Regions from separate parts of the Streptomyces thermoviolaceus genome, predicted to be linked through region 2. Evidence: riboswitches for the same ligand, from Rfam matches in the RefSeq annotation. Region 2 holds a riboswitch; each other region holds the start of a gene.
What was found. A riboswitch is a leader RNA that binds a small molecule or an ion and turns the genes downstream of it on or off. The one in region 2 is predicted to bind cobalamin.

Region 1 (7,727 bases), 2.1 Mb from region 2:
CAGCCGGTGGGGGCGGGCAGCCGCAGCGCGGGTCCCTCGTCGGCCCGGTGCAGCCGGGCCAGGTCGGGGACGATGCCGTGGAAGAGCGTGCAGGCGAGGACCGGGGACCACAGGCGTGCGGCGTGTCCGAGCTGCGCGATGGAGACGCCGATGCGCGTCTCGCGGGTGCCGTACCGGTCGGCGACGGCCTCTGCGAGGTCGGTGAAGCCTCGGGCGTAGGTGTCGGTGACCGGATGCCAGCCCTGGTCCGGTCCGCCCACGGCGAGGGTGAAGAATCCTCCGAGAGCCGCCACGTCCTCCAGGGCTGCGGTGACTGCCTCGGCGGGCGCGCGAGCGGGTGCGGTCATGTCTGCGCCACTCCCTGTCGCTGTCCGGTCAGGTCGTGGCCGGTGAGCAGCGTCACCTGGGGCAGGCCGGTGCGGGGATGCTCGGTGACGTCCGCCTCGACGCGGTAGACGTCGGCCAGCAGGGCGGGGGTGAGGACGTCCCGTGGTGCGCCGTGGGCGACCACACGTCCGGCCTGCATCACGCTGAGGCGGTCGCAGAACGACGCGGCGAGGTTGAGGTCGTGCAACGCGACGACGGCCGTGACTCCGAGGCGGCGGACGAGACGGAGTGCGTCGAGCTGGTGGCGCAGGTCGAGGTGGTTGGTCGGCTCGTCCAGCACCATCGTTCCGGCCCGCTGAGCGAGTGCGCGGGCGATCAGGACGCGCTGCTTCTCCCCGCCGGACAACCGGTCGAAGGGTGCGCCGGCCAGGTCGGCGACGTCCAGTTCCGTCAGGGCGGCCGTGACGATGGCGCGGTCATCGGCGTCGTCGCCCGCGAAGGGGCGCTTGTGCGGGGTGCGGCCCATGGCCACCACCTCGTACACGGTGAGGTCGAAGTCCCCGGCGTGCTCCTGCAGGACGGCCGCCAGGTGCCGGGCCAGGCGCTTGCCGGGCATCCGCCAGACGTCCGTCCCGTCCAGCAGCACGCGGCCCGACGTGGGGCGCAGTGCCCGGTAGACGGTGCGCAGGAGGGTTGACTTGCCGGCGCCGTTCGGGCCGACGAGCCCGACGACCTCTCCGGCGGACACCGTCAGGGAGACCTGGTCGACCAGCGGTCTGCCGTCGACGAGCACCGACACGTCGTCGATGTCCAAGGTTCCGGGTGCCGCTTCCGCGTGTCCGGTCATCGTGCCCTCCTGCGCATCAGCCAGAGGAAGAACGGGCCGCCGACCAGGGCGGTGAGGATGCCGACGGGGATCTCCTCGGGGCTCATGAGGGTGCGCGCGGCCAGGTCGGCGGCGATCAGGAAGGCCGCGCCGAGCAGCGCAGCGGCCGGGAGTGCTCGGCGGTGGTCGGCGCCGACCAGGAGCCGTACGACGTGCGGCAGGATCAGACCGACGAAGCCGATCTGGCCGCTGACCGCGACGATCGTGCCGATCATCAGCGCGACCAGGGTGAACAGTGCGGCACGGAAGCGGTGGACGTCCAGGCCGAGGGCTGCTGCGGCCTCCTCCCCGGCGAGCAGCAGGTTCAGCGGACGGCTCACGCCAAGCAGGACGGCCGTGCCGAGCAGGACCGCCGCGGCCGGGATCCACACCACCGTCCAAGTGGTGCCGGCCAGTCCGCCGAGCATCCAGCGCAGCGCCGACTGCGTCTTGTGGGGGTCGTTGGAAGTGACCACGAGGAAACTCGCCACCGCCGACAGCACCTCGGCCATCGCCACGCCCGCCAGGACCAGCCGCACGGTGGTCATCCGTCCGCCGGAGCGAGCCAGGAAGTACACCGCGACCAGGGCCGCCAGAGCGCCGCAGAACGCCGCCAGCGGCAGCGAGAAGGCTCCGAACAGCGTCACGTTGAGGACCAGGACCAGCACGGCGCCGACGCTCGCGCCCGACGACACTCCCAGCAGCATCGGGTCGGCGAGCGGGTTGCGGACCAGGGCCTGCAACGCCATTCCCGCCACCGACAGTCCGGCTCCCACCACCGCGCACAGCAGCACCCGGGGCAGCCGGACGTCGGTGACGATCGTCTCCCGCACCGGGGGCCACGTCGCATCGGCCAGGGCCGGGTGGAGGTGGTGGAGCAGGATGCCCCACACCTCCCCGGCCGGGATCGTGACCGAACCGGCCGCGATCCCGAAGGTCGCCGCCACCGCCACCAGGGCGGCGAGACCGGCCAGCACCAGGGCGTAGGGGAGCCTGCGGCGGCCGGGCACCACGGCCTGCGCGGGCTTGGGCCCGGCTCCGGGGGAGTTCTTGCCGACGGCCTCGGCGGGTGCCGGCACCTTGCCCGCCCCGGCCTTCCCGGCGACGGCGTCTCGGCCAGCGGCGGTCGGCTCGGTCACGCCGGTCACCGGAAGCGGTCCGGGTGGAGCTGACGGGCCAGCGACTGCACGGCCGCGGGCACCCGTACTCCCACGACGGTGGAGGACAGCGGCAGCACCGCGAACCGGCGGTTCTTGATGGCGGGTACGTCCTTCAGCGCCGGGTTGGCGAGCAGGAACTCCTTCTTCTGCGCCACGGTCTGGTCGCCGTAGTCGTAGATGACGACGACTTCGGGCGCCCGCTCGGCCACCTGCTCGAACGACACGTCGCCGAACGGCTTGTCGAGGTCGGCGAAGAGGTTGACCCCTCCGGCCCGCTCGATCATGTCGTTGCCGATGCCCGCGCCGCCCGCGGTGAAGGCGGTCTTGTCGCCGCTGTCGTAGACGAACAGCTTCACCGGCTCAACGCCGTCGAGTTTCTCGTCCACCTCGTCCAAGGTGGCGTGCAGCCGCCCGATCTGCCGCTCGGCCCGCTCCGGGACGCCGAAGACCTTGGCGACCTCGCGGATCTCCCGGTCCATCAAGGGCATCGTCACCGGCCCGGACGGGCACTCCTCGATGTTGAGGCGGGTGTTGATACCGGCCTTGATGAAGGCGTCACGGGAGCGGCCCTCCTTCTCGTCGAAGGCGGAGGACCAGCCGCCGTAGACGAAGTCGGGCTCGGCCGCCAACAGCGTCTCGTACGACGGGTACTCCTTCGACAGCACCTTGACCTTGCCGTAGGCGGCCCGGTACTCGGGGAGGATCTCGTCGTCGAGGTAGCCGGTGCCGACCATCGACTTCTCCAGGCCGAGCGCCAGCATCACCTCCGTCGCGTGCTGGTTCAGCGACACCGCGCGCTGCGGCGGGCGGTGAAACGTCGTCTTCACCCCGCAGTTGGACACGGTGACCGGGAAGCCCTTCGGGGCCGGGCCCTCGGTACCACCGGCTTGGTCCTGGGCGCTTGTGCCGCAACCGGAGATCAGCAGAGCTGTGGCCATGGCCAGCAGGGGGGACAGTGGGCGTTTGCCCGTCATGGGAATGTTCCTCTCCTACGGGTGTTACGGCTCGTACAGGTGTTACGGCTCGTACGGGTGTCGCTGGTGATCGGCGCGCAGGCTGCCGGTCTCAGGAGGCCGCGCGGCGCCGAGGCGGGGTGAAGGCGTAGAGGTCGAGAATCTCGGGCCGGGGAGCGATGCCGGGGCCGCCCGCGCTCACCCAGGCGGCGATGTCCTCGGTCGCGGCCGGGTCGTTGACCAGGCCCAGCCAGACCGGCCGCGCCCCGGCGGCCCGTCCGGCGGCGGAAGGCTGCACGACGATGACGTTGGCCTGGTCGCACACGTCGAGACAGGCGGAGACGCGTACGGGAGCGGCCTCACGCAGGCGCGCGGTTTGCACTGTGTGATCCACCCCGGTCACCTTGGGGCTGCCGCAGCAGCAGTCCCGGCACACGACGATCCGGCACGGCACCGGATCGGCTGATCCTGTGCCAACCGAACCTCTGCCCACCGGGGTCTCGTACGCCCCCTCGGCCGGCCTCACGGGCATGCCGAACCACCCTCCTCCGGGGAAATCCGCCCCGGGTACGTCGAGGAGGCGACCGCGTGAGTCTCCTGGCTCTCGGGTCGAAGCTCGTCCCGGCCTTCCCACCCGTCCTGGGGCAGTGGCCTGTTCGGGATCCGCTCGCCGATCACAGTGGCGGGACCGCGCCGGATTCACACCGGCTTCCTCGTTCCGCCGTCGCCTTGTCGCCGAGCATTATCGCATCTGAGACACCGCGCGTCATCAGGGCGGAACCCAGGGGTGGTTACGCACGGCCCGAGTCACAGGGCACCGGCCTCGCCGCCGGACTCCTGGCGGCGGCCACCGAAGACCCGCCGGATGGCATATCATTCGCAGATGCAGGAATACCGCATCAGGACAGCCACGGCCGCCGACCTCGAGGAGGCGCGGGCCGTGATGCTCGACACCGTCTACCGCGACTTCGGGACCGGCTACGTGCCACGCTGGCACGCGGACATCATCGATCTGCAGTCGTTCTACGTCGTCCCACCCCGGCACACCCTGCTGGTCGCGGTGGACGAGCAGGACGGGACGGTGGCCGCCACGGCCGCGCTCGACGGGCGGGGACCGGCGCATCCGCCGAACCCGCGGTGGCTGGCCGAGCGGTACCCGTCGGGTGAGACCGCGCAGCTCAGGCGGGTGTACACGCGCCCGGAGCACCGGCGGCGCGGGCTGGCCCGGCAACTGGTGGACAGGCTGCTGGACTTCGCGCGGGCGGACGGCGGCTACCGGTCGGTGTACTTGCACACGTACCCGCACTCGCCCGGCGCGATGGGTCTGTGGCAGACGCTCGGCAAGGTCGTCTGCGACGAGAGGGAGGACGCGCCCGGCGGCGGCAGTGGCGTCGTCCACTTTGAGATCCCTCTTGTTTAAACGAAAACCATTTTCGTAAGATGCCGGTCGATGTAGGCCGAAACACCCGTACGGGAACGTCCGGCCCTGGAAAGACAGAACGAAGACCATGAGATCTTCCCGCCGTCGGCTGATAGCCGGCCTGCTGCTCGCCCCCTTGCTCTCCGGCTGCTTCGCCGCCAGCGACGACGACTCGTCCTCGGACTCCTCCGGCTCGGGTGAGGGCGGGCGCCTGCGTGTGGCGCTCGCCTTCCAGCCGACGGAGAACTACTCACCGTACGGCGGCCAGGACTCCTTCATCCTGTCCCGGCTGGGTGTGAGCGAGGGGCTGGCCCGGCTGGACGCCAACGGCACCGCGGTCCCCGCGCTCGCCGAGTCGTGGAGCAGCGAACAGGGCGGCAAGAGCTGGGTGTTCACGCTGCGGGATGCCAAGTTCCAGGACGGCAGTAAGGTCACCGCGAAGGCCGTCGCCGCCGCGCTCACCCACGCCGCCGCGGCCGACCCGGCGCCGCCCGCGATCTCCGATGTGAAGCTGACCGCCGAGGCCGTGGGCGACGACCAGGTGAAGGTCGGCGCAGGCGAGGCCGACCCGATGCTGCCGCTGCGGCTGACCAACCCCAGCCTCGCGGTGTTCTCCCCCAAGGCGTATGGCAAGGACGGCAAGGTGAACCCGGTCGGCACTGCCACCGGCCCCTTCGAACTCACCAAGACCACCGGGGACACGGCGGCCGCCTTGGACCGCTACGACGACTACTGGGGCGGGCGCGCCCAGGCTTCCGGCATCGACGTGAAGTTCGTCTCGGACGGCACCGCCCGCGCCAACGCCCTGCGCACCGGGGACGTGGACATCGCCGAGGCTCTGCCCGTCGCGCAGGTCGCCTCCCTGGACAAAGACACCGTCCACGAGATCAACACCGCGCGGAACAGCAGCCTGTTCCTCAACACCCAAAAGGGCGTCTTCACCGACGCGGGGCTGCGGGCCGCCGCGCGCGAGGCGATCGACACCTCCGCCGTCGCCAAGGGCGTGTACGACGGGTACGCCGAGCCCGCCAAGGGGCTGTTCGGCCCCGCGCTGACCTGGGCGGCCGGCAAACGGTCCGAGCCGACCGGGCGAGCCAAGGCCACCGACCCCAAGGGCAAGAGCATCACCATCGCCACCTACGACGACCGGCCCGAACTGCCCGAGACCGCCCAGGTGCTCCAACAGCAGCTCCAGAAGGCCGGGTTCAAGGTGAAGCTGGAAGTGCGCACCTACGCGCGCCTCGAAAGCGACCTGCTGGCCAAGAAGTTCGACGCCGCCATCTCCACCCGCAACATGATGCTCGACACCGGCGACCCGGTCACCGTCCTGGCCAGCGACTACACCTGCGACGGCAGCTACAACCTGTCGTTCCTGTGCGACAAGAAGGTCGACAAGCTGGTCGCCGACGCCCAGGCCGAGTCCGACCCGGGCAAGCGTCAGGACGCCGCGATGAAGGCGGAGGCCGCGATCCTCGGCACCGACGCGGTGGTCCCCCTGGCGCACCTGAAGGCCATCGTGGGTATCGGTACGTCCGTCGAGGGCGGCGTACTCGACCCGTACGAGCGGCAGCTCGTCGGCACCGGGACCCGGCGCTGAACCCCATGGCCAGGCCCCTTTCCGCCGCCCTGCGCGCGCTCGCGCGGGGCGGCGGCCTCACGCTGCTGTGGCGGGCCCTGCTGACGGGTGGGCTGGTGTGCGCGATCGGCCTGCTGCCGTGGCTGTCGCGCACCGACCCGGCGCTGACCGTGCTCAAGGCCCGCTCGGCGGAGCGCGACCCCACTCCCGAGACGCTGCGGGCCATCCGCGACGAACTCGGCCTGGGTGACGGCCCGTTGGCGCTGCTCGGCCGCTGGCTGGGCGGTCTGCTGCGGGGGGACGCGGGCCGGTCCTGGGTGTCGGACACCGAGGTGCTGCCCGCCACAGTCCAGGCCCTCGGTGTGTCCCTGCTGCTGATGGCGGGGGCCGTCCTGGTCGCCCTGGCCACGGTCGCGGTGGTGTGCGCCCGCACCCTGTGGCTCGGCTCGCGGCGCCGCCTCGGCACAGGCGGCCCGGGCGGTACCGGGTCGGCGGTGCTGGCCGCGCTGCCGGAGTTCCTCATCGCCTCCGTACTGGCCTCCGTCGTCGGCGTGCAGCTGGGCTGGCTGCCCGCCCTGGGCTGGTACGGCCCCCAGTGGATGATCCTTCCCGCCCTCGCCCTCGGCCTGCCCGCCGGAGCCCTCCTCGGGCGGATGCTGGACGACCTGCTGCCCGCCGCGTTCGCCGAGCCCTGGGCGCTGGCCGCCGCCGCGCGCGGAATACCGCCCGGTTCCGTGGCCCGGCAGACGCTGCGCCGCTGCGTGCCCGGACTGCTGCCCAATCTGGGACTGTTCGTGGTCGGCCTGACCGGCGGCGCCGTTGCCATCGAGCAGATCTTCGACATCCCGGGCTTGGGCCGGCTCACCCTGCGTGCCGCGCTCGCCCAGGACCTGCCCGTCCTGCAGACCGGCACGCTCGCGCTCGTCGCGCTCGCGGCAGCAGCCGCTCTGCTGGCCCGGCTGGGAGTGCGGTGGCTGATCGGGCCCGCTCTGCGCGACGGCGCCCTGCACTCCCTGCACCGGCCGACCCCGCCCGCCCCGCGCGTCGTACCTCTCGTCTACGCGCTGGTGCTCGCCACGGTCATCGGCCTCGGCCTGCCCCGCGACCCGCTTGCCCTGGACACCACCGCCAAACTCCAAGTCCCCTCCGCCGCACACCCCTTCGGCACCGACGCGCTCGGCCGTGACGTCCTCGCCCGCGTCGCGCACGGCGCGCTCGACACCCTCGGCATCGCCCTCGCGGTGAGCGCCGCAGCCCTGCTGACCGGCGTCCTGCTGGGCCTGTTGCCCCGCCTGTCCGGACCCCTGGTCGACACCGTCAACGCGGTCCCACCCGTCCTGGCCGCCCTCCTCGTCACCGGCATCGCGGGCAGCGGCCCCTGGACCCCCGCCCTCGCGGTCGCCGTCGTCGCCTGGTCCCCGCTGGC
Region 2 (7,727 bases):
TCACGGCCGCGGTGAGCCCTCTGATGTGACGCGTACGGAGGCGACCTGGACGCAGTTCGGTGGCAGAACGTCCGAGCACGGCAACCGACCTCGCAGCGACATGAAGAGTGACAGTGACGGATTAAGCGGGTTTAACGCCTCTCCCAACCTAGGGCTTTTCAGCCTCAACGGAAAGATGAGGAGGGCGAGTTGACGGCCGCTGTGGACAACGTTGCACAGAAGACGACAGGTTCCCCCGCACACCTTCGCTGGGCCCCCACCGGCTGGCATGATGAGCCGCATGGTGAAGCGGGACGACCCGGAGACCATCGGGCGCCGGGTGCAGCGGCTGCGGCGTGAACGGGGGTTGACCCAACGGCAGTTGGCCGAACCCGCCTATACCCCCGCCTATGTGTCCACCCTGGAGGCCGGCCGGGTGCGCCCCTCCGACGAGGCGCTGCAGCATCTCGCGGCCCGTCTGGGCGTCGGTTTCGAGGAACTCGCCACCGGGCGCCCCGCCCATCTGGCCACGGATCTGCGGCTGCGACTGACCGAGGCGCAGCGCACCCAGGCGTGCGGCAACGCCGACGAGGCCGCCGCGCAGTACGAGCGGCTGCTGGCGGAGGCGGAACGGTTCGATCTCACCGATGTGCAGGCCGCCGCCCTGCTCGGACTCGGCGAGTGCGCACTCGACGTCGGTGAACTCACCCGTGGCCGCGAGTACTTCGAGCGGTGCGAGCACGTTCTGGCCGAGGCGCCGCTGCCCGCACGGGTCCCCGCGCTGCGGGGCCGCGCCGTCTCCCACTACCTCGCCGGCGAGATCCGGTACGCGGTCTATCTGCTGGAGTCCACGCTCGACGAACTGAACCGCAACGGGATGCACGACCCGGACGCGTTGCTCCTGCTGTACGCCAGCGTGATCGGCCCCTACATGGACCTCGGTGCCCATGCCCGGGCCGCGCAGGCCGCCGAGTTCGCGCTCGCGCTCGCCCCGCAGGCCGGTGATCCGGCGCTGGTGGCGCGGATGCACCGGTCCGCCGCCCGCACGCTGCTCGCCGAGGGCCGTCTCGCGGAGGCGGACGCCTCGCTCGCCAAGGCCGCCGAGCTGTACCGCCAGTTGCAGCTGCGCACCGAACTCGCCAACTGCCACTGGATGCGGGGTTATGTTTGTGCGCAGAGGGGAGAACTGGGGCGTGCGGAGGAGGAGTTGCGGGCTGCGCAGGCCATGTTGCGGGAGCGGCGGGCGTCGTTGTACTCCAGCCAGGTCGTGGTCGAGCTGGCCGATGTGCTGCACCGGCGCGGCAAGTCCGGGCAGGCTGCCGAGCTGCTGCACCAGGTCCTCGGCGAGCTGTCCTCCGAGCGCGGCGCGGTGCACGCCGCCGCGGCGCACCGGCTGCTCGGCATCATCGCCGAGGACGCCGACGACACGGAGGCGGCGGAGGAGCACTACGTCCGCGCGCTGAGCCTGCTGGAGCGGGCCGGCGCCGCCGGCGACCTGGCGGACCTGTGCCGTCTGCTGGGCGATCTGCTGCGCCGCACCGGTCGGGTGGAGGCGGCCCTGGACGCCTACCGCACCGGACTGGGCCACCGCACCGCGCCGGGCACCACCACCCTGGGTCCTGCGCCGGCCCAACCTCCGTGGGCGTCAACGCAGTTCTGAGCTTCCGTTGAGCCTTCGCAGTGACGTCGGACACTACGCTCGGTGTCATGGACACCACCGCCGTGGCGCTGATCGTCACCGTACTCGTCGTCCAGTTCGCCTCCATCGGCATGCAGTTCTCCCGCTCGGAGAGACGCGTGGCGCGCTTGGAGCACAAACTGGACCAGATCATGGCCCACTTGGGGCTGCAGGACGACGATCCGCGACTGCAGCAGGTGCACGAACTGGCCCGGACCGGACGGCAGATCGAGGCGATCAAGGTCTACCGGGAGGTGACCGGCGCGGGCCTGAAGGAGGCCAAGGACGCCGTGGACCGCATGGTCGCCTGAGTCCTCGGTCCGGCGACGGTTCTCACGCCCGTGCGTGGGAGCCGTCGTGCACGTTCTCCAGCCGGGCCGCCGCCTGCTCGACGGCCCGCGTGACGATGCGCGGCACGAGCGTGCCCTCGGCGCCGGTGCTGAGGGTGAACGCGTCGGTGCCGACGCGGACCGCGGCCACGTCCAGGGTCAGCGTGGGCGGGTCGTCGTAGGCGTCCGGACCGGTGAACACGATCCGCAGGCCCTGCCGGGCGTCCCCGACCTCCGGCAGCGCCACCTCGCGGACCTGCACGCTCTGCTCCCCGTGCCGGGTCGTCGTCGCGGTGAAGCGGGCGCAGTCGTCCGCCATGCTGCGCATCCAGGTCAGGGAGCGGTCCACGTCCGCAGGACGCGGGGAGAGCACCCGGTGGCGCAGCTGCGCCGCCCCGTCCACGTCGTCGAAGGCGGCGACCGCCTGCGTGCCCTGGGGGCTGCCGAGGGGCTCGTCCGCGTAGAGGGCGTCCAGCAGCCGTTGGCAGGCCGGGGTGTCGGCCTTGGCCTTGAGCACCCCGTCGTGCCAGGTCGCGGCGCCCCGCGTCGGCTGCCACGGCTCCCCCATGTCGTCCTCGGTGAGCAGGGCCGCCTCCGCCTGCACCGCGGTGAGCGCCTTCGGCGCCGGCGAGGCGGGGACGGCCGGCGTGGCCCGGGCGACAGAGGCGGACGCGTCGGCGGTGCGACCCTGCGCGCCGGACGAGCACGCGGTCACGGACGCCAGGAGGACCGCGCACAGCGCGGCGACGGACAGGGCACGGGCGGCGGGACGGTGCATGGGCGGGTGCCTCCCAGCAGCAGGGACGGTCGAGCTGTCCCTTCGAGCATCCGCAGCCCGGGCGCCGCGGTGCCGTGAGCGCGCCGGTGTCCCGCCGCCGCATCACCCGCCCGCCGGGTCGGCGGCCGGGCGGAACCCGCCCGGGTGCGGGCCGGGCGGGTGACCGTGGCGGCCGGTTCAGCGGGTGTCCGCCGGACGGGCCGCCCAGCGCTGCTCCACCTTGGCCACCTTCCAGTACGTCAGCGCCACCGCCCACACCGCCACGAACAGGCCGACGACGACATAGCCGACGTGGTCGAGGTCGAGGCCGGCGATCCAGCCGGTGACGCGGTCGCCGAGGGCGAGCTTGTCGTGCAGCACCCCGACCAGCTCGATGGTGCCGATGAGGAACGCGACCGCGATCGACAGACCGGTGATGGTCAGGTTGTAGTACACCTTGCGGACGGGGTGGGAGAACGCCCACTGGTAGGCGACGTTCATGAACATCCCGTCGAGCGTGTCGAACAGGCTCATCCCGGCCGCGAACAGCAGCGGCAGGCACAGGATCGCGTACCAGGGCAGGCCGGACGCCGCGCCCGAGCCCGCCATCACCATCAGGGTGACCTCGGTGGCGGTGTCGAAGCCCAGGCCGAACAGGAAACCCAGCGGATACATCTGGCCGGGGCGGGAGACGGACTTCGTCAGCCGGCCGAGGACCCGGTTCATCAGGCCGCGCGAGTCCAGGTGCGCCTCCAGGGCCCGCTCGTCCCAGGTGCCGGCGCGCATCGCCCGGAACACCCTCACGATGCCCACCAGCGCCACCAGGTTGAGTGCGGCGATGAGATACAGGAACGTCCCCGAGACGGTGGTGCCCACCACGCCGAGCGCCTGGTGGGTGCGCGACTCGTCGTTCATCAGGGTGCCCGCCAGCCGGGTGCCGCCCGCGACCAGCGCGGCCATGAGCACCACCACGCTGGAGTGCCCCAGCGCGAACCAGAAACCCGCCGACACCGGGCGCCTGCCGTCGGCCATCAGCTTGCGGGTGGTGTTGTCGATGGCGGCGATGTGGTCGGCGTCGAACGCGTGCCGCACGCCGAGGGTGTAGGCGGTGATCCCGAGGCCGATGCCGAAGGCCTTGGTGCCGACCTGGTGGTGCTGCGGGACGACGAGCAGGAACAGCACACCGAAGGCGACGACGTGCAGGGCGGCGATCACCCCCATCAGCCCCGCCGTCCTCAGGGTGTCCTCCCGCCGCCAGCACAAGGCGCCGGGGCTCGTGCCGGCCCGGGTGTCGGGCGTCGTACGGGCAGGGTCGGGCAGGGTCATCCGGTCATCACGCTCCAGCACCTCGTGGATCTTCCGTGAGCTGCCGTGGCCGGTCTCCTGGCTTCCGGGTGCCGCGTGCCCGGCCCGCCTTCCCGGCCGCCTGAGCGGCCAGTGGCTGTCCCGCGAGGGACGAGGGCCGGGAACTTCCCGATCACAGTGGCGAGGGCCGCGCCGGTCTCGCACCGGCTTCCCGCACACCACGGCCCGCTTACCATAGGGGCACCGGAGTGCGCCTGCACAGCCGCACCACCACGCAGGTATCCAAGATCACACGCGGTAGGGGAGCAGCGGTCCTGACCGGATGGGCGCCGTGCATCTCGTACCGCTCGACCGGGCGAACCGTCGCGGCATCGACGGTCACCGGGTGTGCGAGGCGGTCGCCGCCATCGGCGACGCGGACCGCGTCCGCACCTGGGCCGGCCGGTTCTCTCTGCTCGCCGACGCCAACCGGCTCGCGCTGCCGCTCGCCCTGCACCGCACCGGACCGCCGGCCGTCTCCGACCTGGCCATCACCACCGGCATGAACGACCCCGCCGTCTCCCAGGCGCTGCGGCTGCTGCGGGCCGCCGGGGTCGTGGAACGGCACCAAGAGGGGCGCGTGGCGCGCTACCGGGTGGTGGACGAGGACATACGCCGTCTGCTGGAGCACTGCGCGGCGGACGCCGGCTGACGTGCGCGGGGCGCCGCAGGCGGCCGGCCTGGGCGGGCGTGCGCCAGGCGGCCGGCCTCGGCGGGCGTGCGCCAGGCGGCCGGCCTCGGCCGGTGTGCGCCAGGCGCCGCACGCGCCCGGCGCCGGGAGGACGCAAGCCCCGAACACCCCTTTCGCCCCCTGTCGGCGGTGTTCGTCGTCCACGGGACCGGGACACAGTTCCCTGTGTCGCCGCACCGCGCACCACGAGGAGACCGCGTGACCGACCGCACCCCCGCGCACCGCTCCCGCCCCGCCGCCGACCACCCGGACCTGTCCGCCAAGAACCCCGACTGGTGGCGGCAGTCCGTCGTCTACCAGATCTATCCGCGCAGCTTCGCCGACGCCGACGGGGACGGACTCGGCGACATCCGAGGCATCACCGAACGGCTGACCCACGTCGCCGCGCTCGGTGCGGACGCGGTCTGGCTCAGCCCGTTCTACCCCAGCGAACTCGCCGACGGCGGTTACGACGTCATCGACCACCGGGACGTCGACCCGCGCCTGGGCACCCTCGACGACTTCGACGCGATGGTCGCCGAGGCCCACCGGCTCGGCCTGAAGGTGATCGTCGACATCGTCCCCAACCACAGCTCCCACCAGCACCCTTGGTTCCAGGAGGCACTGCGCGCCGGACCGGGCTCGGCGGCCCGCGCCCGGTACGTCTTCCGCGACGGACGCGGCCCGAGAGGCGATCAGCCGCCCACCGACTGGCAGTCCGTCTTCGGCGGCAGCGCCTGGCAGCGGGTGCCCGACGGACAGTGGTACCTGCACCTGTTCGCGCCCGAACAGCCGGACTTCGACTGGCGCAACGAGGAGGTCCGCGCCGACTTCCGCACCACGCTGCGCTTCTGGGCCGACCGCGGCGTCGACGGCTTCCGCATCGACGTCGCCCACGGCCTGGTCAAGGACCTCGACGAGCCGCTCCGGGACATCGGCGACCTCGGCGCCACCGGCGAGGCCGCCCTCGCCCACCTCCCGCCCGGCAGCCACCCCCACTGGGACCGCGACGACGTCCACGAGATCTACCGCGACTGGCGCAAGATCTTCGACGCGTACTCCCCGCCGCGCACCGCCGTCGCCGAGGCATGGGTGCCCGGCCCCCGCCGCGCCCTGTACGCCCGCCCCGACGAACTGGGCCAGGCCTTCAACTTCGAGTACCTGGAAGCCCCGTGGGACGCCGAGCGGCTGCGGCGGGTCATCACCGACTCCCTGCAGGTGGCGCAGGCCGCCGGAGCCTCGGCCACCTGGGTGCTGTCCAACCACGACGTCGTCCGGCACGCCTCCCGGCTGATGCTGCCGCCGGACACCGACCCGGACGCCTGGCTGCTGTCCGGGGGCCGCACCCCGGCCGTGGACGAGCGGGCCGGGCTGCGCCGGGCCCGCGCCGCGACCCTGCTGATGCTGGCACTGCCCGGCTCGGCCTACCTCTACCAGGGCGAGGAGCTCGGCCTGCCCGAGGTCGCCGACCTGCCCGCCGAGGTGTTGCAGGACCCCGTCTGGGAGCAGACCGGACACGCCCGCAAAGGCCGCGACGGCTGCCGGGTGCCGCTGCCGTGGACGACGACCGGGCCGTCGTACGGCTTCGGGCCGGGCGGTGCCTGGCTGCCGCAGCCGGCCCGCTTCGCCGCGTACTCCGTGCAGGCGCAGGACGGAGTGGAGGGCTCGACGCTGGAGCTGTACCGCTCGGCCCTGCGGCTGCGGCGCAAGCTCCTCGCCGGCGAGGAGCTGACCTGGGCGGAGGACACCCCGGAGGGCGTGCTCGCCTTCACCCGGTCCCCGGGCTGGCGGTGCGTCGCCAACCTCTCCGGCCGGCCCGTCGCCCTGCCGCCCGGGGAGGTGCTGCTCAGCAGTGCCCCGCTGACCGGACGCACCCTGGAACCGGACACCACGGTCTGGCTCGCGTGACCCCTGTACCGGCTGTGCCGTCCCGAGGCACACGGACCGGTGGCCGCTGCCGAGCCGGGCGGGGCGGGTGGCGGATACTCGCGGTCAGGTGATCCGCACGACCGCAGGAGAAGAGCCACATGACCGACACCACCACCCGCACCGTGGGCGTCCTGGGCACCGGCATCATGGGCGGCGCCATGGCCCGCAACCTCGCCCGGGCCGGGCACACCGTCCGGGCCTGGAACCGCTCCCGGGACAAGGCCGAGGCGCTGACCGCCGACGGCGTGCAGATCGCCGACAGCCCGGCCGAGGCGGTCCGGGACGCCGATGTGGTGCTCACCATGCTGTTCGACGGCGATACGGTGCTGCGGGTGATGCGCGAGGCGGCCGGCGCGGCCCGCGAGGGCGCCGCCTGGGTGCAGTCGACCACGGTCGGCCTGGAGTCGGTCCCCGGGCTGGCGGACCTGGCCCGCACCCACGGCCTGCTCTTCTACGATGCCCCGGTGCTCGGCACCCGGCAGCCCGCCGAGGCCGGACAGCTCACCGTGCTGGCCGCCGGGCCCGCCGCGGGCCGCGCCACGGTGACCCCGGTGTTCGACGCCGTCGGCACCCGCACCCTGTGGACCGGCGAGGACGGCTCGACCGGCGCCGCGACCCGGTTGAAGCTGGTCGCCAACAGCTGGGTCATCGCGGTCACCACCGCCACCGGCGAGGCCCTGGCCCTGGCCAAGGGCCTCGGTGCGGACCCGCAGAACTTCCTCGACCTCATCGCCGGCGGCCCCCTGGACATGGGCTACCTGCACGCGAAGGCCGACGCGCTGCTCAACGGGCGCCTCACGCCCCCGAGTTTCACCGTCACCACCGCCGAGAAGGACGCCCGGCTCATCGTGCGGGCAGGCGAACTGCACGGTGTCCGCCTCGACGTGGCCGCCGCCGGCGCCGAACGCTTCGCCCGCGCCGCCGCCGCGGGCCACGCCGACGAGGACATGGCCGCGGCGTACTTCGCCAGCTTCGAGGGCGGGGAGGACTGAGCCACCGAGCGGGACCGGCCTCGTGTCCGGGGTCCGGTCGTGTCTCCGG
Region 3 (7,727 bases), 1.9 Mb from region 2:
GTTGGGCCGGCGACGGACGAGCGGACCGGCGGCGGCCGGGACCGGGGTGCGGACGGCTTCGGGAACGCGTGCGGAACGCCTCCGCCGTGCGCACGGCGGGACGCGGTGCGGCACGGGCCGGGGCGGCGCGGCTCCGGCGGCGCGGCACGGGACCGGGCACGGACCGGGCAGCGCCGGGCCCCGTCCGGGCACCGCCGCCGACGACAAGCGGAATCCGTCCCGAAGGGGTGGCGGCCCCGCTCGCCGCGGGGTGACGCGGGGCGCCGCACGCCGAGCGCGCGCGACCGCGCGCGACTTCTTGCCGACCGCGTGCCGACCGCGTCGCCCCGGGCGCCGCACCAGGTGCACCGGGTGCGTCGCCTCACCTCACGCGGATCACATCAGCGGCGTGAGGAAACGGCGCAGGGCCTCCTCGTAGGACGCGGGGTCGGCGTTCCACATGGCGCCGTGCGGCGCGTCGGGCACGGTGTGCAGGGCGATCAGCTCGGGGCGCCCGGAGGCGAGCCGTCTCGACAGCTGCCAGGGGGCCACCTCGTCGCCGGGGCCGTGGACGACGAGGGTCGGCACGGCGAGTCCGGCGGGGTCGGCGATGTCGGCGAGCCCGTCACGGTGCAGCCCGGTGCGGCCCTGCGCGGCGCGCACCGCGAGCGGCAGCAGGGCGTCCGGCATGTGCCGTGCCCTGGCCAGGGCCCGCAGCGTCGTCTCCCAGTCGAGCACCGGCGAGTCCAGGACCAGCCCGGAGACCCGGTCGCGCAGGTCGGACCGCAGCGCCGTGCACAGCGCCATGGTCGCCCCGGTGGACCAGCCGTACAGCACGACCCGGTCCGCGCCCTGCCGCACGGCGTAGCGGAGCGCGGCGTCCAGGTCCCGCCACTCGCTCTGGCCGAGGTGGTTCAGGCCGTCCGGGGAGCGCGGGGCGCCGGGGTCGCCGCGGCAGGTGACGTCCAGGACCGGGAAGTGCCGGTGGTGCAGGAAGCCCATGACGTTCATGGGCAGCTCCCGGGTGGTGCCCAGTCCGTGCACGGTGATCACCCAGGTCCCGCGGACCCCCGGCAGGTACCAGGCGGGCAGCGGGCCCAGTTCGCCCGGCACCTCGACGTCCCGGTGGTGCAGGCCGAGGGCGGTGCGGGGGGTGCCGACGTGCAGGTTCGGGGTGAGCCAGACCTTGTCGCCGGGGTTCAGCACGCCGTGCGTGACGCGCTCCAGGCGGCGTACGACGGTGTCGGGCCGGTGCGGGGCGTCGGCCAGGACGGGGCCGACGACCGCGTGGGAGCCGTTGCCTGCCAGGCCGTAGGTGCCGGGCCGCAACGAGGCGAGGTCCCGGGTGAGGGTGATCTGCCCGGCGGCCGTGCCGTGCACGGTGAGCCGGGGTTCGGTGGGCAGGGGCCGGCCCGCGGGCGCCTTGAGCGCCGCGTCGCTGGCGAGCCGCCCGGCGGCGATGCCTGCCGCGCCGGCCGCCACAACCGCGGTGACGGCCGTGGCCGTCGCTGTGACTGTCCGCACGCAACCAGTGTCCGGGCGGACCGCCGCACCGGCCAGCGGGGAAAGCGGTCGGGGTGACATGCTCCCGCGCGGTGCGGGGCGGCGGCCCGCGTTCCCGGCCGCCTTCCCGGCCGCGTCGTGCTCCGTCAGTGCCGCCGGCCGTAGTCGCGCATCCGTTCCTGGACCTCGGCGAGCTGCCCGGGCGTGAGCAGGCTGGGGGTCAGCCCGGGCACGGACGAGGCGGTCAGCCACACCCGGCACATCCACTCCAGCTGGGCGGTGCGGTCGAGGGCCTGGTCGAGGGTGGCGCCGCAGGTGACGGTGCCGTGGTTCTGCAGCAGGCACCCGGTGCGGCCGGCCAGGGCGCGCAGCATGTTCCCGGCCAGTTCCTCGGTGCCGTAGGGGGCGTACGGGGCGACGCGCACCGGGCCGCCGAGCGCGGCGGCCATGTAGTGGATCAGGGGCAGCTCGGGCACCAGCGTGGAGACGGCCGTGGCGTGCACGGCGTGGGTGTGGACGACGGCACCGGCGCCGGTGGTGCGGTAGACCGCCAGGTGCAGGGGCAGCTCGCTGGTGGGCACCAGTGTCCCGAGCATCTGCCGTCCGTCCAGGTCCACCCCGGTGACGTCGTCGGGCGTGAGCCGGTCGTAGGGTACGCCGGACGGCGTGACCAGCACGGTGTCGCCCACCCGCACCGACACGTTGCCCGAGGTGCCGACGACCAGGCCGTCCGCCGCGGTGCGCCGGGCCGTGGCCACCAGGTCCCGCCAGGCGTCCGCCTCCTCGTCGGTCGCCTTCCGCGACCGCGCCGTCCGGTGCTCGTCCCGCGGCCGGTCATTCATGGTGCGGCCCTGTCGGTCGCTCGGCAAACGGACACAAACGGAATGCGTGGCGACGGAACCGGACACCACCTCGACCGTCACAGTTCATCTTCTGTTCACCCTCGTTACCTACCTTCAACCGGCCAATGACGCTCGAACGATTGCCTGGGTAAATGGAAGGCTTCTCGCTGATCCTCGCGATGGTGGTAGTAACCGCTCTCGCGTTCGATTTCACGAACGGTTTCCACGACACCGCCAACGCGATGGCCACCACCATCTCCACCGGCGCGCTCAAGCCCAAGGTCGCGGTGACCATGTCCGCCGTGCTCAACCTCGTGGGCGCTTTCCTCTCGGTCGAGGTCGCCAACACGATCTCCAAGGGTCTCGTCGACGAGTCCGGCATTCGTCCCGAGGTCATTTTCGCCGCACTGGTCGGCGCCATCCTCTGGAACCTGCTGACCTGGCTGGTCGGGCTCCCCTCCAGCTCCTCGCACGCCCTGATGGGCGGTCTGGTCGGCGCCACCCTCGCCTCGGCCGGCCCCGACGCGGTGCACGGCGGCGCACTGATCACCAAGGTCGTGCTTCCGGCGGTGGCCGCCCCGGTCGTCGCGGGAGTCGCCGCTGCGGTCGCGACCCGGCTGTCGTACACGATCGGCGGGAAGGACGGCAAGGCGGCCGAGAAGGGCCACCGCGCCGGACAGATCGCCTCCGCGGGTCTGGTCTCCCTGGCCCACGGCACCAACGACGCGCAGAAGACGATGGGCGTCATCACCCTGGCCCTGGTCACCGGCGGTGCCCTGGCCCCCGGCTCCAACCCTCCCACCTGGGTGATCCTCTCGGCCGGCCTGGCGATCGCACTCGGCACCTACATCGGCGGCTGGCGCATCATCCGCACCATGGGCACCGGCCTGACCGACCTGCAGCCGCAGCAGGGCTTCGCCGCCCAGACCAGCGCGGCCACCGCCATCCTCGCCTCCTCCCACCTGGGCTTCTCGCTGTCCACCACGCATGTGGTCTCCGGCGCGGTGATGGGCGCCGGCCTGGGCCGCAAGGGCGGCGTGGTCCGCTGGTCCACGGCCGGCCGCATGACGGTGGCCTGGGTGCTCACCCTGCCGGCGGCGGCCCTGGTCGGCGCGGGCGCCGAGGCCGTGACCGATCTCGGCGACTGGGGCACCGCGCTCGTCGCGGTGTTCCTGGTGGCCGCGAGCGCCGCGATCTGGCTCGTCTCCCGCCGCCAGGTCGTCGACCACACCAATGTCACCGGGCCCGCGGCGACGGCCGAGGAGCCGGCCGGTGTGGTGACCCAGGCCCTGGCCGCCGTGGCCCCGCCGGCCGCCGGCCAGCCCGCCCCGGCCGCCGAGGACACCGCCTCGGCGCCGACGCCCGCCGACGCGCCGACGGCGACCGTCCCGGCCCAGCCCACGGCTCCCGCGCCCGCGTCCCCGGCCGCCGAGCCGGTCTCCCCCGCTCCCGCCCCCGCGTCCGCGGCGACCCCGCCGGCCGCGGCCGTCTGACCCACCGCAGGGCACCGGCTCACCGCGCCGGTCACAGGAAAGCAGCTACGGCATGAAGATCGACTGGGCAGCACTCGGCTCCGTGTTCGGCGTCAGCCTCGTGGTCACCGTCGCCCTGGTGACCCTGTTCACCCTCGGCATCGCCGGGCTGTCCCGGCGCGAGGCCGCCGCGACCCGCGGCGAGCGCGCCGTCGCCGCCACGACCGGGGCGTACCTGTGCTTCGCACTGTGCGCGGCGGCCGTGGCCTACGGGATCTGGCTCATCGTGGGCTGACGCGGCCCGTACCGCCTCCGGCGACTGACCGGGGCCACCCGTGCCCCGGGGAGTTTCGTCGTTCTCCCGCCGCGCACACGCCCCGGCGGCCGTCGCACCCCCCTGTCCCCCCGGCGCCGGTGTGTGGGCCTCAGCACACCGGGCCGTCGCAGGTCAGGGCGGAGTTGACGGGTGTTCGTGGAGCGTGGTGGACTTCAGTGGCCAGTTACGGCGGCACGAGAGGAAGCCCGGTGCGAATCCGGCGCGGTCCCGCCACTGTGACCGGGAGACCTTCCCGGGAGCCAGGAACTCTCACCGCCGGTTTTCGTCGAACCAGGGCGTGGACACCCTGAGTGAGGACACATCCCATGCGCGGCTGCCGATTCAGGCTCATCGACGACGTCTCCCGTAAAGTTCCCGCGATCGGCTGACCCCATGGGTGCCGCTCGCGTCTACGCGTACGGCGCCACCGCCGGCCTCCTCGGTGACCTGCTCCTCGGCGATCCGCGCCGTGGGCATCCCGTCGCCGTGTTCGGGCGGGCCGCCGGCGCCGTCGAACGTGTGCTGTGGAAGGACCACCGCGGCTGGGGTGCGCTGCACACAGCGGTGTGCGCCGGTGGCGCCGTGGCGCTGTCGGCTCTCGCCGCACGCGCCGTGCGCCGCTCCCCCGTCGCCTCCGTCCTGCTGACCGGTGCCGCCACCTGGACGGTGGTCGGCGGAACCTCCCTCGCCCGCGAAGCCCGGGTCATAGCCCGCGCCTTGGAGGCGGGCGAGGTGGATGCCGCGCGGGCGCGGCTGCCGCATCTGTGCGGACGCGACCCGCACGCCCTGGACGCCGACGGCATCGCCCGGGCCGTGGTGGAGTCGGTGGCCGAGAACACCTCCGACGCGGTCGTCGGCGCCCTGGTGTGGGGCGCGGTCGCGGGCGTGCCGGGGTTCGCCGGCTTCCGGGCCGTCAACACCCTGGACGCGATGGTCGGTCATCGCTCGCCCCGCTACCGCCGCTACGGCTGGGCCTCGGCCCGCCTCGACGATCTGGCCGGGTGGCCGGGGGCCCGGCTGACCGCCGCCCTCGCCGTCCTCACCGGCGGCGATCCGCGGGGTGCCGTACGGGCCTGGCGGGCCGATGCCGCCCAGCATCCGAGCCCCAACGCCGGTCCGGTCGAGGCCGCGTTCGCCGGAGCGCTCGGGGTGCGGCTGGGCGGCACCCTGTCGTACGCCGGGCGCGTGGAGCACCGGCCGGTGCTCAACTCCGCCGGACGCGCCGTGCAGGTGGCGGACATCGACCGTGCCGTACGGCTCTCACGGCGCGTGAGCTGGCTGGCGCTCGCCACCTGCACCGGCGTGAAGCTGCTGTGCGGCCGCCGGGGGCGGGCTGCCCTGCGCGCCGTCCGCCGGGCGAAGGGCCGGCGGGTGACGGGCGGTGCGGCATGAGCGGAGGCCTGCTCGTGGCCGGCACCACATCCGACGCCGGCAAGAGCGTGGTGACCGCCGGGATCTGCCGGTGGCTGGTGCGCCGGGGCGTGAAGGTGGCGCCGTTCAAGGCGCAGAACATGTCCCTCAACTCCTTCGTCACCCGTGAGGGCGCCGAGATCGGCCGCGCCCAGGCCATGCAGGCCCAGGCGTGCCGCATCGAGCCGACCGCGCTGATGAACCCGGTGCTGCTCAAGCCGGGCGGCGAGCGAAGCAGCCAGGTCGTGGTGCTGGGCAAGGCGATGGGCGAGCTGAGTGCCCGCGGCTACCACGGCGGGCGTCAGGAGCGGCTGCTCGGCACCGTGCTGGACTGCCTCGCCGAACTGCGCCGCACCCACGACATGGTGATCTGCGAGGGGGCGGGCAGCCCGGCGGAGATCAATCTGCGCCGCACCGACATCGTCAACATGGGCCTCGCCCGCGCCGCGCGGCTGCCGGTGCTGGTCGTCGGCGACATCGACCGCGGCGGGGTGTTCGCGTCGTTCTACGGCACCGTCGCCCTGCTCGCGCCCGAGGACCAGCGGCTGGTGGCCGGATTCCTCGTCAACAAGTTCCGCGGCGACGTGTCCCTGCTGCAGCCGGGCCTCGAGATGCTGCACGGCCTCACCGGCCGGCGCACCTTCGGTGTGCTGCCGTACCGGCACGGCCTCGGCATCGACGAGGAGGACGGCATGGCGGTGTCGCTGCGCGGCGCGGTCCGCGAGTCGGCGGTCGAGCCCCCGGTCGGCGAGGACGTGCTGCGGGTGGCCGTGTGCGCGGTGCCGCTGATGTCCAACTTCACCGACGTCGACGCGCTGGCCGCCGAACCCGGCGTCGTGGTGCGGTTCGTGGACCGGCCCGAGGAACTGGCCGACGCCGACCTCGTCGTCGTCCCGGGCACCCGGGGCACGGTCCGCGCCCTTCAGTGGCTGCGCGAGCGCGGACTCGCCGACGCACTGGCACGCCGCGCCGCGCAGTCCCGGCCGATCCTCGGCATCTGCGGCGGTTTCCAGCTGCTCGGCGAGCACATCGAGGACGAGGTGGAGAGCCGCGCCGGGCACGTGGCCGGGCTCGGCCTGCTGCCCGTGCGGGTGCGGTTCGCCCGTGAGAAGACCCTGGCCCGGCCCACCGGTCAGGCCCTCGGCGAAGTCGTCGAGGGATACGAGATCCACCACGGGATCGCCGACGTCCACGGCGGCGACGAACCCTTCCTGGACGGCTGCCGCCTCGGCGTCACCTGGGGCACGCACTGGCACGGGGCGCTGGAGTCGGACGGCTTCCGGCGGGCCTTTCTGCGCGAGGTGGCATCCGCCGCGGGCCGCCGTTTCGTGCCGGCACCGGACACCTCGTTCGCCGCGCTGCGCGAGCAGCAGCTCGACCGGCTCGGCGATCTGATCGAACAGCACGCGGACACCGACGCGCTGTGGCGGCTCCTCGAGTCCGGCGCGCCGCAAGGACTGCCCTTCCTCCCCCCGGGAGTTCCCGCATGAGCACAGTGCTGCTGTTGTCGACCGCCGACACCGACCTGCTGGCGGCCCGGGCCTCCGGCGCCGGCTACCGCATCGCCAACCCCACCCGCGTGGACGTCGTCGAGGACCTGCCGGCCCTGCTGGACGGGGCGGACATCGCCGTCGTCCGGCTGCTCGGCGGCAGACGCGCCTGGGAGGACGGGCTGGCCGCGCTCACGGCGTCCGGCATCCCGACCGTCCTGCTCGGCGGCGAGACGGTCCCGGACGCCGAACTGATGGCCGAGTCCAGCGTGCCCGCGGGAGTCGTCGCCGAAGCGCTGACGTACCTCGTCGAGGGCGGCCCCGCCAACCTCGCCGAACTCGCCCGGTTCCTGTCGGACACCGTGCTGCTCACCGGCGAGGGCTTCGAACGGCCCCGACCCATGCCGGCGTACGGCGTGCACGGCTCCTACGAGATCCGCGACGACCGCCCGACGGTCGGCGTGCTCTTCTACCGCGCCCACGAACTCAGCGGCAACACCGCCTTCGTCGACACCCTGTGCGACGCGATCGAGGAGCGGGGCGCCAACGCGCTGCCCGTGTACTGCGGTTCGCTGCGCGGCGCGGAAGCCGGGCTGTACGACCTCCTCGGCCGCGCCGACGCCCTGGTCACCACCGTGCTCGCGGCCGGCGGCACCCACGCCTCGCAGGCCTCCGCCGGCGGCGACGAGGAGTCCTGGGACGTCGGAGCACTGGC
Region 4 (7,727 bases), 1.1 Mb from region 2:
CTCCACCTGGCCCCAGCCCGGGGCCGTCGGGACGAACCAGCTGGACTCGGCCGCGGTGGCCGGGACCGCGGTCTTCGGGTCCTTCTTCAGCGCCGCGAGGTCGGTGGTGTTGTTGGGCAGGTTGCCCTTGGCCGCCAGGACCTTTTGGCCGGAGGGACCGGTGAAGGCGTCGATCCACTCGGCGGCGAGGTCCTGCGCCGTGGACTTGACCGGGACGGCGAGGTCCGAACCGCCCAGGAACACGGGCATGTTCTTGCCGGACGGCCCCGGCATCACGAAGTTCTCGATCTTGTCGGCGAGCTTTCCGACCTTGTCGTTCTTCGGGTCTGCGGCGGTCGCACCTTCCCAGGCGGCGGCGAAGATCATGCCGGACTTGCCCTGACCGTAGACGATCGGCCGGTCGGCCTCGTCCTTGGTCTTGTCGCCGTGCATGTACCTGTCGAGGATCTCCTTGTACGCCTCGAGGCCCTCGAGGGACTCGGGCGAGGACAGGGTGGCCTTCCACCGGCCGCCCTCCTCCTCCGCGATGGCGCCGCCGGCGTCGTAGACGAAGGACATGGCCGCGTACCAGTCACGGCTGGGCTGGTACCAGGCGCTGAACGTGTCGCCCTTCGCCTTCTGCACCTTGTCCAGGTCGGACAGGAGTTCCTGGTACGTCTTCGGTGTCGTCTTCACCCCGACCGAGGCGAAGACGTCCTTGCGCCAGTTGGCGACACGGCCGCCCGCGTAGTAGGGGACTCCGTAGGTCTTGCCCTCGTAGGTCACCGACTGCTTCAGACCGTCCAGCCAGGCCGAGGAGTTGGCGAACCTCGCCGGGTCCAGGGGGGCGAAGGCGCCCTTGACCATGTAGCCGAGCATCTCGGTGTTGCCCATCTCGACGACGTCGGGGGCCTTGTCGGTGGCGAGGACGGCGTCGAGCTTGGCGTTCTTGTCGGGCCAGCCGTAGTACTCGTGTTTGATGGTCAGCCCCGGGTGCTTGGCCTTCACCGCGTCGTCGGCGGACTTGACCAGCTCGGGCCAGTTGTTCTGGGCGTCCACGGTGAGCCAGACGGTCAGTTCCTCGGCGTCGGCGCCCTTGCCCGAGCCCCCGCCGTCGCTGCCGCACGCCGCGACGGAGAACACCATGCCCGCGATGCCGATCGCGGCAATCAGCTTGCGCTTCACGCCACCCTCCTCAGGGATGCCACAGACCCCCCGCCTCCCTGCGGCCGGCGACGGTCGAGCGTCGGCGCGCACCGCCCTCGGGGCCGGGACCGGCCAAATGGTGTAGACCAGTACCGGGGGAGCTTGGCTTAGACCATATGGGCTGTCAAGAGTGCGAAGACGCGCTCAGACGGTCCGTTACGGGACCGCGATATGCAGGGACCTTTCATTGCTCTTCCGGGCAAACGGACGCCCGCGCCGGCCGGCGTCGGCACCCCCTCGCGCCGCCCCGCCGCGGCCCGTCGGCGCCCCGGTGACACCGTCCGTCCCGGCATGTGGTGGACTAGACCAGCAGAGGTCCCGACGGTATACAGAGAGATCACGCAGCGTGCGGGTGGCGGCCCGGCACGGCGGGCCGTGCCACGATGTGAACGTGGCCGATGGAGACGGGTCGCTTCGGCACCGGAGCCGGGAAGGCAGAACATGAGCACCGACGTCAGCAGTGCGGAGAACGAGGGTGGGGCGAGTGTCCGTACCGCGCGCGTGCCCAAGTACTACCACCTGAAGAAGCATCTGCTGGACATGACCCGCACCCAGGCGCCCGGGACTCCCGTCCCGCCCGAGCGGACGCTGGCGGCGGAGTTCGACACCTCGCGCACCACCGTGCGCCAGGCGCTGCAGGAGCTGGTCGTCGAGGGCCGCCTGGAGCGCATCCAGGGCAAGGGCACCTTCGTCGCCAAGCCGAAGGTCTCCCAGGCGCTGCAGCTGACCTCCTACACCGAGGACATGCGCGCCCAGGGGCTGGAGCCGGCCTCGCAACTGCTCGACATCGGCTACATCACGGCCGACGACCGCCTCGCCGGCCTGCTCGACATCGCCCCCGGCGGCCGGGTGCTGCGCATCGAGCGACTGCGCATGGCCAACGGCGAGCCGATGGCCATCGAGACCACCCATCTGTCGGCCAAGCGGTTCCCGGCGCTGCGCCGCAGCCTGGCGAAGTACACCTCGCTGTACACGGCTCTCGCCGAGGTCTACGACGTCCACCTGGCCGAGGCCGAGGAGACCATCGAGACCTCGCTGGCCACCCCGCGCGAGGCGGGTCTGCTGGGCACCGACGTGGGGCTGCCGATGCTGCTGCTCTCCCGGCACTCCCTGGACCGCACCGGCCGGCCCGTGGAGTGGGTGCGGTCGGTCTACCGCGGTGACCGCTACAAGTTCGTCGCCCGGCTGAAGCGGCCGGCCGACTGACCCGGGCCGCCCGGCCGCCGTCGCCCCGGGCCGGAGCACCCCCTCACAATCGAACACATGGTCGAGCCCGAACCGTTACCGGCTCCGGGAACCGATATGCGGACAAGGGGTTCCGTTACCTCGGCACGTGCCCTACATTGCCTGCGCATTACCCAGGTGATCGCAAGATCACGCTGCTCAGCGAGGGGACGGAGCCACACATGTCAGATGCCCCAGAAGTCCGCCGAGGGGTGGTGACCCCCGTGCGGGTGGTCATCGGCCTCTGTCTCGTCGCGCCGTTCGTGGCGATGCTCTGGGTCGGGTCCTACGCCAAGACCGACCCCACGTTCATCGGCATCCCGTTCTTCTACTGGTACCAGATGGTGTGGGTGCTGATCTCCACGGCACTGACCATGATCGCCTACCGGCTCTGGCAGCGTGACCAGCGCGCTCGCGCGTCCCACGAGGCCGGCGCGGCGGAGAAGGGCGGTGCGGCGCGATGAGAGACGGCGTCAACGGCATCGCACTCGGCGTCTTCATCTTCTTCTTCGTGCTCGTCACCGTCATGGGCTTCCTCGCCGCCCGGTGGCGCAAGGCGGAGAACGAGCACAGCCTGGACGAGTGGGGCCTGGGAGGACGGTCGTTCGGCACCTGGATCACCTGGTTCCTGCTCGGCGGCGACCTGTACACGGCGTACACCTTCGTCGCGGTGCCCGCGGCGATCTACGCGACGGGCGCGGCCGGGTTCTTCGCGGTGCCGTACACGATCCTGGTCTACCCGCTGATCTTCACCTTCCTGCCGCGTCTGTGGTCGGTCTCCCACCGGCACGGCTACGTCACCACCTCCGACTTCGTGCGCGGCCGGTTCGGTTCCAAGGGCCTGTCGCTGGCGGTGGCGCTCACCGGCATCCTCGCCACCATGCCGTACATCGCGCTCCAGCTCGTCGGCATCCAGGCGGTGCTGGACGTGATGGGCGTCGGCGGCGGCGAGAACACCAACTGGTTCATCAAGGACCTGCCGCTGCTCATCGCCTTCGGTGTGCTGGCCGCCTACACCTACTCGTCCGGTCTGCGCGCCCCGGCGCTGATCGCGTTCGTGAAGGACGCGCTCATCTACATCGTCATCGCGGTCGCGATCATCTACATCCCGATCAAACTGGGCGGGTTCGACGACATCTTCGCCAAGGCGAGCGAGAAGTTCACCACAACGGGGGCGGGTTCCATCGCGCCGCCGGAGGGGGCCCGGTGGACGTACGCCACGCTGGCCCTGGGCAGCGCGCTCGCGCTGTTCATGTACCCGCACTCGATCACCGCGACGCTGTCCTCGCGCAGCCGTGAGGTGATCCGCCGCAACACCACGATCCTGCCGCTGTACTCGCTGATGCTGGGCCTGCTGGCACTGCTGGGCTTCATGGCGATCGCGGACGGGATCACCGTGGGCAACGGCCAGCTGGCCATCCCGCAGCTGTTCGAGAACATGTTCCCGGACTGGTTCACGGGCGTGGCCTTCGCGGCCATCGGCATCGGCGCGCTGGTGCCCGCGGCCATCATGTCGATCGCGGCCGCGAACCTGTTCACCCGCAACATCTACAAGGACTTCCTCAAGCCGGACGCCACGGCGGAGCAGGAGACCCGCGTCTCCAAGCTGGTGTCCCTGCTGGTGAAGGTGGGCGCCCTGGTCTTCGTCCTGACCATGGACAAGACGGTCGCCATCAACTTCCAGCTGCTGGGCGGCATCTGGATCCTGCAGACGTTCCCGGCCCTGGTCGGCGGCCTGTTCACGCGCTGGTTCCACCGCTGGGCGCTGCTGGCCGGCTGGGCGGTCGGCATGGTCTACGGCACCGTCGCCGCCTACGGGGTGGCCTCGCCGACGCAGAAGCACTTCGGCGGCTCCTCCGCCGAGATCCCCGGCCTCGGCGAGACCGGCTACATCGGCATGACGGCCTTCGTGCTGAACGTCCTGGTCACGGTGGTCCTCACCGTCGTCCTGCGGGCGTTCAAGGCGCCCGACGGCGTCGACGAGACCCGGCCGGAGGACTACACCAAGGACGCCGGCGACCCGGACGTCCAGGTGGAACTGCCGCCCGCCACGGCGGGTTCCGCCCACTGACGAACACATCCGCACAGTGACGGGCCGCCGGGAGGAACCGGCGGCCCGTCACCGTGTGCGGCGCGGCCGAGGGGCCGCCGTGCCGGCGACACGGCCCGTCACACCGGCCATGGCCCGGGCGGGTGACGCGGCGGTGAGGCGCCGGGCCGCATCGAGGTACTCCGGCTTCGGGTTCAGTGCGGCGGCGATGCGGACGTGCATGGCGCCGCCTCGTGCCCGCCGGACAGGTGCCCGACGAACTCGTCGAGCTGTTCCGGCGCGTGGAGGCGAACGCCGTGCTGTACCGCACGATGTTCGGTCCGGGCGGCACGGCGCGTGTCGTCGACCGGTTGCGTGAGCGGCTCGCTGAAGCGGTCGCCGAGCAACTGCCCGCCTCGGGCGCCGAATCGCGCGCCGCCGCGCCACTGATGGACGTGAACGCGCACTACCTCGCGGGCGCCTTCATCGGCGTCATCACCCACTGGCTCCGCGACGACCAGGAGCGGGCGCCGGCCGAGGACATGGCACGCGCCGTGTGGCGGCTGCTGCGCGGCCCGGCCGGATGAGCCGGGTCACCGAGGAACAACGAGCCGAACGGCGTCACATTGCCGATTACCCGAGATTTTTTGACGCCGCATCAGAACAGCGGGACGGCCCGTTGTCACACCCTCCCGGCACACTCGGGCGCATGGACGTCGTGATCAGGCCGGCCGAGCCCGGCGAGTACGGCACTCTCGGAGAGATCACCGCGCAGGCCTTTCTGCGCGACGGACTGCTGGACTTCAGTGACAGCGACGCGTATCTGGACGAGCTGAGAGACGTGGGCAAGCGGGCGGCCGCCGCGGAGGTGCTGGTGGCCGTGGCGGACGGGACGGTGCTCGGCGGCGTCACCTTCGTGGCGCCGGGCGGTCCCCTGGCCGAGATCGCCGGGCCCGGGGAGGCGGAGATGCGGATGCTCGCGGTCGCCCCCGCGGCACGCCGCCGGGGCGCCGGCGAGGCCCTGGTGCGGGCGTGCGTGGAGCGGGCCCGGGCCGCCGGCTGCCTCCGTCTGGTGCTGTCCACCCAGCGCACCATGCACGCCGCTCATCGCATCTACGAGCGCCTGGGGTTCGTCCGGGTACCGGAACGCGACTGGAACCCCCTGCCGGACGCGGACGACACCGTGCTGCTCGCCTACGCGCTGACGCTCTGACCCGCGTCACCGACCATCCGGCGCCGAACACAACATCTGGGGGTGGCTCCTCGGGTCGGCACAACATGTATGCTCATGCTCGCTGTCGCCGCAGGGGAATCCGGTGCGAATCCGGAACTGTCCCGCAACGGTGTACGCGTTCCCCCGTGCCCGCTGGGCGCCGATTCCGGCTGCCCGCGTGCCGGTGGACGAGCGTCAGTCCGAGGACCTGCCGACAGTGCGCCCGGCCGTCCGGTCCGGGCGCCCGACGTCCGGGCCTCGCGGATTGGGCCGGTGGACGCGGCGCCGTCGCGCGTCCGTGACTGCCCCCTGCCCTCGACGAGGCCCCGAGCCGAGCGAGGGAGAGCACCACGTGACCATCGCGCCCGCCGATCCGGCGTCAGCCGCGGGCCTCGACCTGGACGGTCCCGGTGCCGCACTGCTGCGCACCCTGACCGAGCTGACCGCCGACCTTCCCGGCACCGACCCCGGACGGGTCGCCGCCGCCGCGCTGCGCGGCCGTTCCGCCCACGCCGACGAGGCGGAGCTGCGGGAACTGGCGACCGAGGCGGCGGCCGGGCTGATCGCCGAGGACCCCGCCCACTCGCGGCTGGCCGCCCGGCTGCTGCTGCTCTCCCTGCGGGCCGAGGCGGCCTCGCAGGATGTCACGTCCTTCAGCGAGTCCGTGGCCGTCGGCCACCGCGAGGGGCTGATCGCCGACCGGACCGCCGCGTTCGTACGGCGGCACGCCGCCCGCCTGGACGCGACGGTGGACCCGGCCGCCGACGACCGCTTCGGCTACTTCGGGCTGCGCACCTTGCACAGCCGCTATCTGCTGCGGCACCCGCACACCCGGAAGGTGATCGAGCTGCCGCAGCACTTCCTGCTGCGCGTCGCCGCCGGTCTCGCCGCGGACGACGGCGACCGCGCCGTGGACGAGGTCGCCGCGCTGTACGGACTGATGAGCCGGCTGGAGTATCTGCCGTCCTCCCCCACGCTGTTCAACTCCGGTACGCGGCACCCCCAGATGTCGTCCTGCTACCTGCTGGACTCCCCCAAGGACGAGCTGGACTCCCTCTACGAGCGCTATCACCAGGTCGCCCGTCTGTCGAAGCACGCCGGCGGCATCGGCATCGCCTACTCCCGGGTGCGCGCCCGCGGTTCGCTGATCCGCGGCACCAACGGGCACTCCAACGGCATCGTGCCGTTCCTGAAGACGCTGGACTCCTCGGTGGCGGCGGTGAACCAGGGCGGGCGGCGCAAGGGCGCGGCCGCGGTGTACCTGGAGACCTGGCACGCGGACATCGAGGAGTTCCTGGAGCTGCGCGACAACACCGGCGAGGACGCGCGCCGCACCCACAACCTCAACCTCGCGCACTGGATCCCCGACGAGTTCATGCGCCGGGTGGACGCCGACGGGCCGTGGTCGCTGTTCTGCCCCTCCGACGTGCCCGAGCTGACCGACCTGTGGGGCGAGGAGTTCGACCGGGCCTACCGGGCGGCGGAGGCCAAGGGCCTGGCGCGGAGAACTCTGCCCGCCCGGGAGCTGTACGGCCGCATGATGCGCACGCTCGCGCAGACCGGCAACGGCTGGATGGCCTTCAAGGACACCGCCAACCGCACCGCCAACCAGACCGCCGAGCCGGGCCGTGTGATCCACTCCTCCAACCTGTGCACGGAGATCCTGGAGGTCACCGACGACACCGAGACCGCGGTGTGCAACCTGGGCTCGGTCAACCTCGGCGCGTTCGTGACCGGCGGCGGCATCGACTGGGAGAGGCTGGACGCCACCGTGCGCACCGCCGTGACGTTCCTCGACCGGGTGGTCGACATCAACTACTACCCGACCGAGCAGGCGGCCCGGTCCAACGCGCGGTGGCGGCCGGTCGGCCTGGGCGTGATGGGTCTGCAGGACGTCTTCTTCCGGCTGCGGCTTCCCTTCGACTCCCCCGAGGCCAGGGCGCTGTCCACGAAGATCGCCGAGCGGATCATGCTCGCCGCCTACGAGACGTCCGCCGATCTGGCCGAGCGCAACGGCCCGCTGCCCGCCTGGGAGCACACCCGCACCGCCCGGGGCGTGCTGCACCCCGACCACTA

Region 1: another riboswitch for cobalamin. It lies ahead of OG899_RS04005 ((2Fe-2S) ferredoxin domain-containing protein); the one in region 2 lies ahead of OG899_RS12915 (HoxN/HupN/NixA family nickel/cobalt transporter).
Region 3: another riboswitch for cobalamin. It lies ahead of OG899_RS20935 (cobalamin biosynthesis protein); the one in region 2 lies ahead of OG899_RS12915 (HoxN/HupN/NixA family nickel/cobalt transporter).
Region 4: another riboswitch for cobalamin. It lies ahead of OG899_RS08190 (ribonucleoside-diphosphate reductase subunit alpha); the one in region 2 lies ahead of OG899_RS12915 (HoxN/HupN/NixA family nickel/cobalt transporter).

The regions. Positions count from the first base shown of each region.
Region 1 covers NZ_CP109280.1:898,539-906,265, forward strand. Annotated here, with positions in the region: gene OG899_RS03985 ((2Fe-2S)-binding protein) at 1-347, opposite strand, end outside; gene OG899_RS03990 (ABC transporter ATP-binding protein) at 344-1,174, opposite strand; gene OG899_RS03995 (iron ABC transporter permease) at 1,171-2,205, opposite strand; gene OG899_RS04000 (ABC transporter substrate-binding protein) at 2,337-3,326, opposite strand; gene OG899_RS04005 ((2Fe-2S) ferredoxin domain-containing protein) at 3,418-3,759, opposite strand; cobalamin riboswitch at 3,896-4,023, opposite strand; gene OG899_RS04010 (GNAT family N-acetyltransferase) at 4,189-4,725, shown strand; gene OG899_RS04015 (ABC transporter substrate-binding protein) at 4,814-6,322, shown strand; gene OG899_RS04020 (ABC transporter permease subunit) at 6,328-7,727, shown strand, end outside.
Region 2 covers NZ_CP109280.1:2,953,600-2,961,326, reverse strand. Annotated here, with positions in the region: gene OG899_RS12935 (hypothetical protein) at 1-79, opposite strand, end outside; gene OG899_RS12930 (helix-turn-helix transcriptional regulator) at 281-1,639, shown strand; gene OG899_RS12925 (ribosomal protein L7/L12) at 1,687-1,968, shown strand; gene OG899_RS12920 (hypothetical protein) at 1,991-2,764, opposite strand; gene OG899_RS12915 (HoxN/HupN/NixA family nickel/cobalt transporter) at 2,942-4,069, opposite strand; cobalamin riboswitch at 4,099-4,286, opposite strand; gene OG899_RS12910 (metalloregulator ArsR/SmtB family transcription factor) at 4,380-4,739, shown strand; gene OG899_RS12905 (glycoside hydrolase family 13 protein) at 4,977-6,665, shown strand; partial or broken gene OG899_RS12900 (NAD(P)-dependent oxidoreductase) at 6,779-7,678, shown strand.
Region 3 covers NZ_CP109280.1:4,804,501-4,812,227, reverse strand. Annotated here, with positions in the region: gene OG899_RS20955 (S9 family peptidase) at 376-1,503, opposite strand; gene OG899_RS20950 (class II aldolase/adducin family protein) at 1,629-2,324, opposite strand; gene OG899_RS20945 (inorganic phosphate transporter) at 2,477-3,817, shown strand; gene OG899_RS20940 (hypothetical protein) at 3,870-4,091, shown strand; cobalamin riboswitch at 4,271-4,404, shown strand; gene OG899_RS20935 (cobalamin biosynthesis protein) at 4,506-5,504, shown strand; gene OG899_RS20930 (cobyric acid synthase) at 5,501-7,012, shown strand; gene cobN (cobaltochelatase subunit CobN) at 7,009-7,727, shown strand, end outside.
Region 4 covers NZ_CP109280.1:1,890,182-1,897,908, forward strand. Annotated here, with positions in the region: gene OG899_RS08160 (extracellular solute-binding protein) at 1-1,164, opposite strand, end outside; gene OG899_RS08165 (GntR family transcriptional regulator) at 1,627-2,391, shown strand; gene OG899_RS08170 (DUF3311 domain-containing protein) at 2,592-2,873, shown strand; gene mctP (monocarboxylate uptake permease MctP) at 2,870-4,480, shown strand; gene OG899_RS08180 (TetR-like C-terminal domain-containing protein) at 4,693-5,025, shown strand; gene OG899_RS08185 (GNAT family N-acetyltransferase) at 5,148-5,651, shown strand; cobalamin riboswitch at 5,706-5,870, shown strand; gene OG899_RS08190 (ribonucleoside-diphosphate reductase subunit alpha) at 6,004-7,727, shown strand, end outside.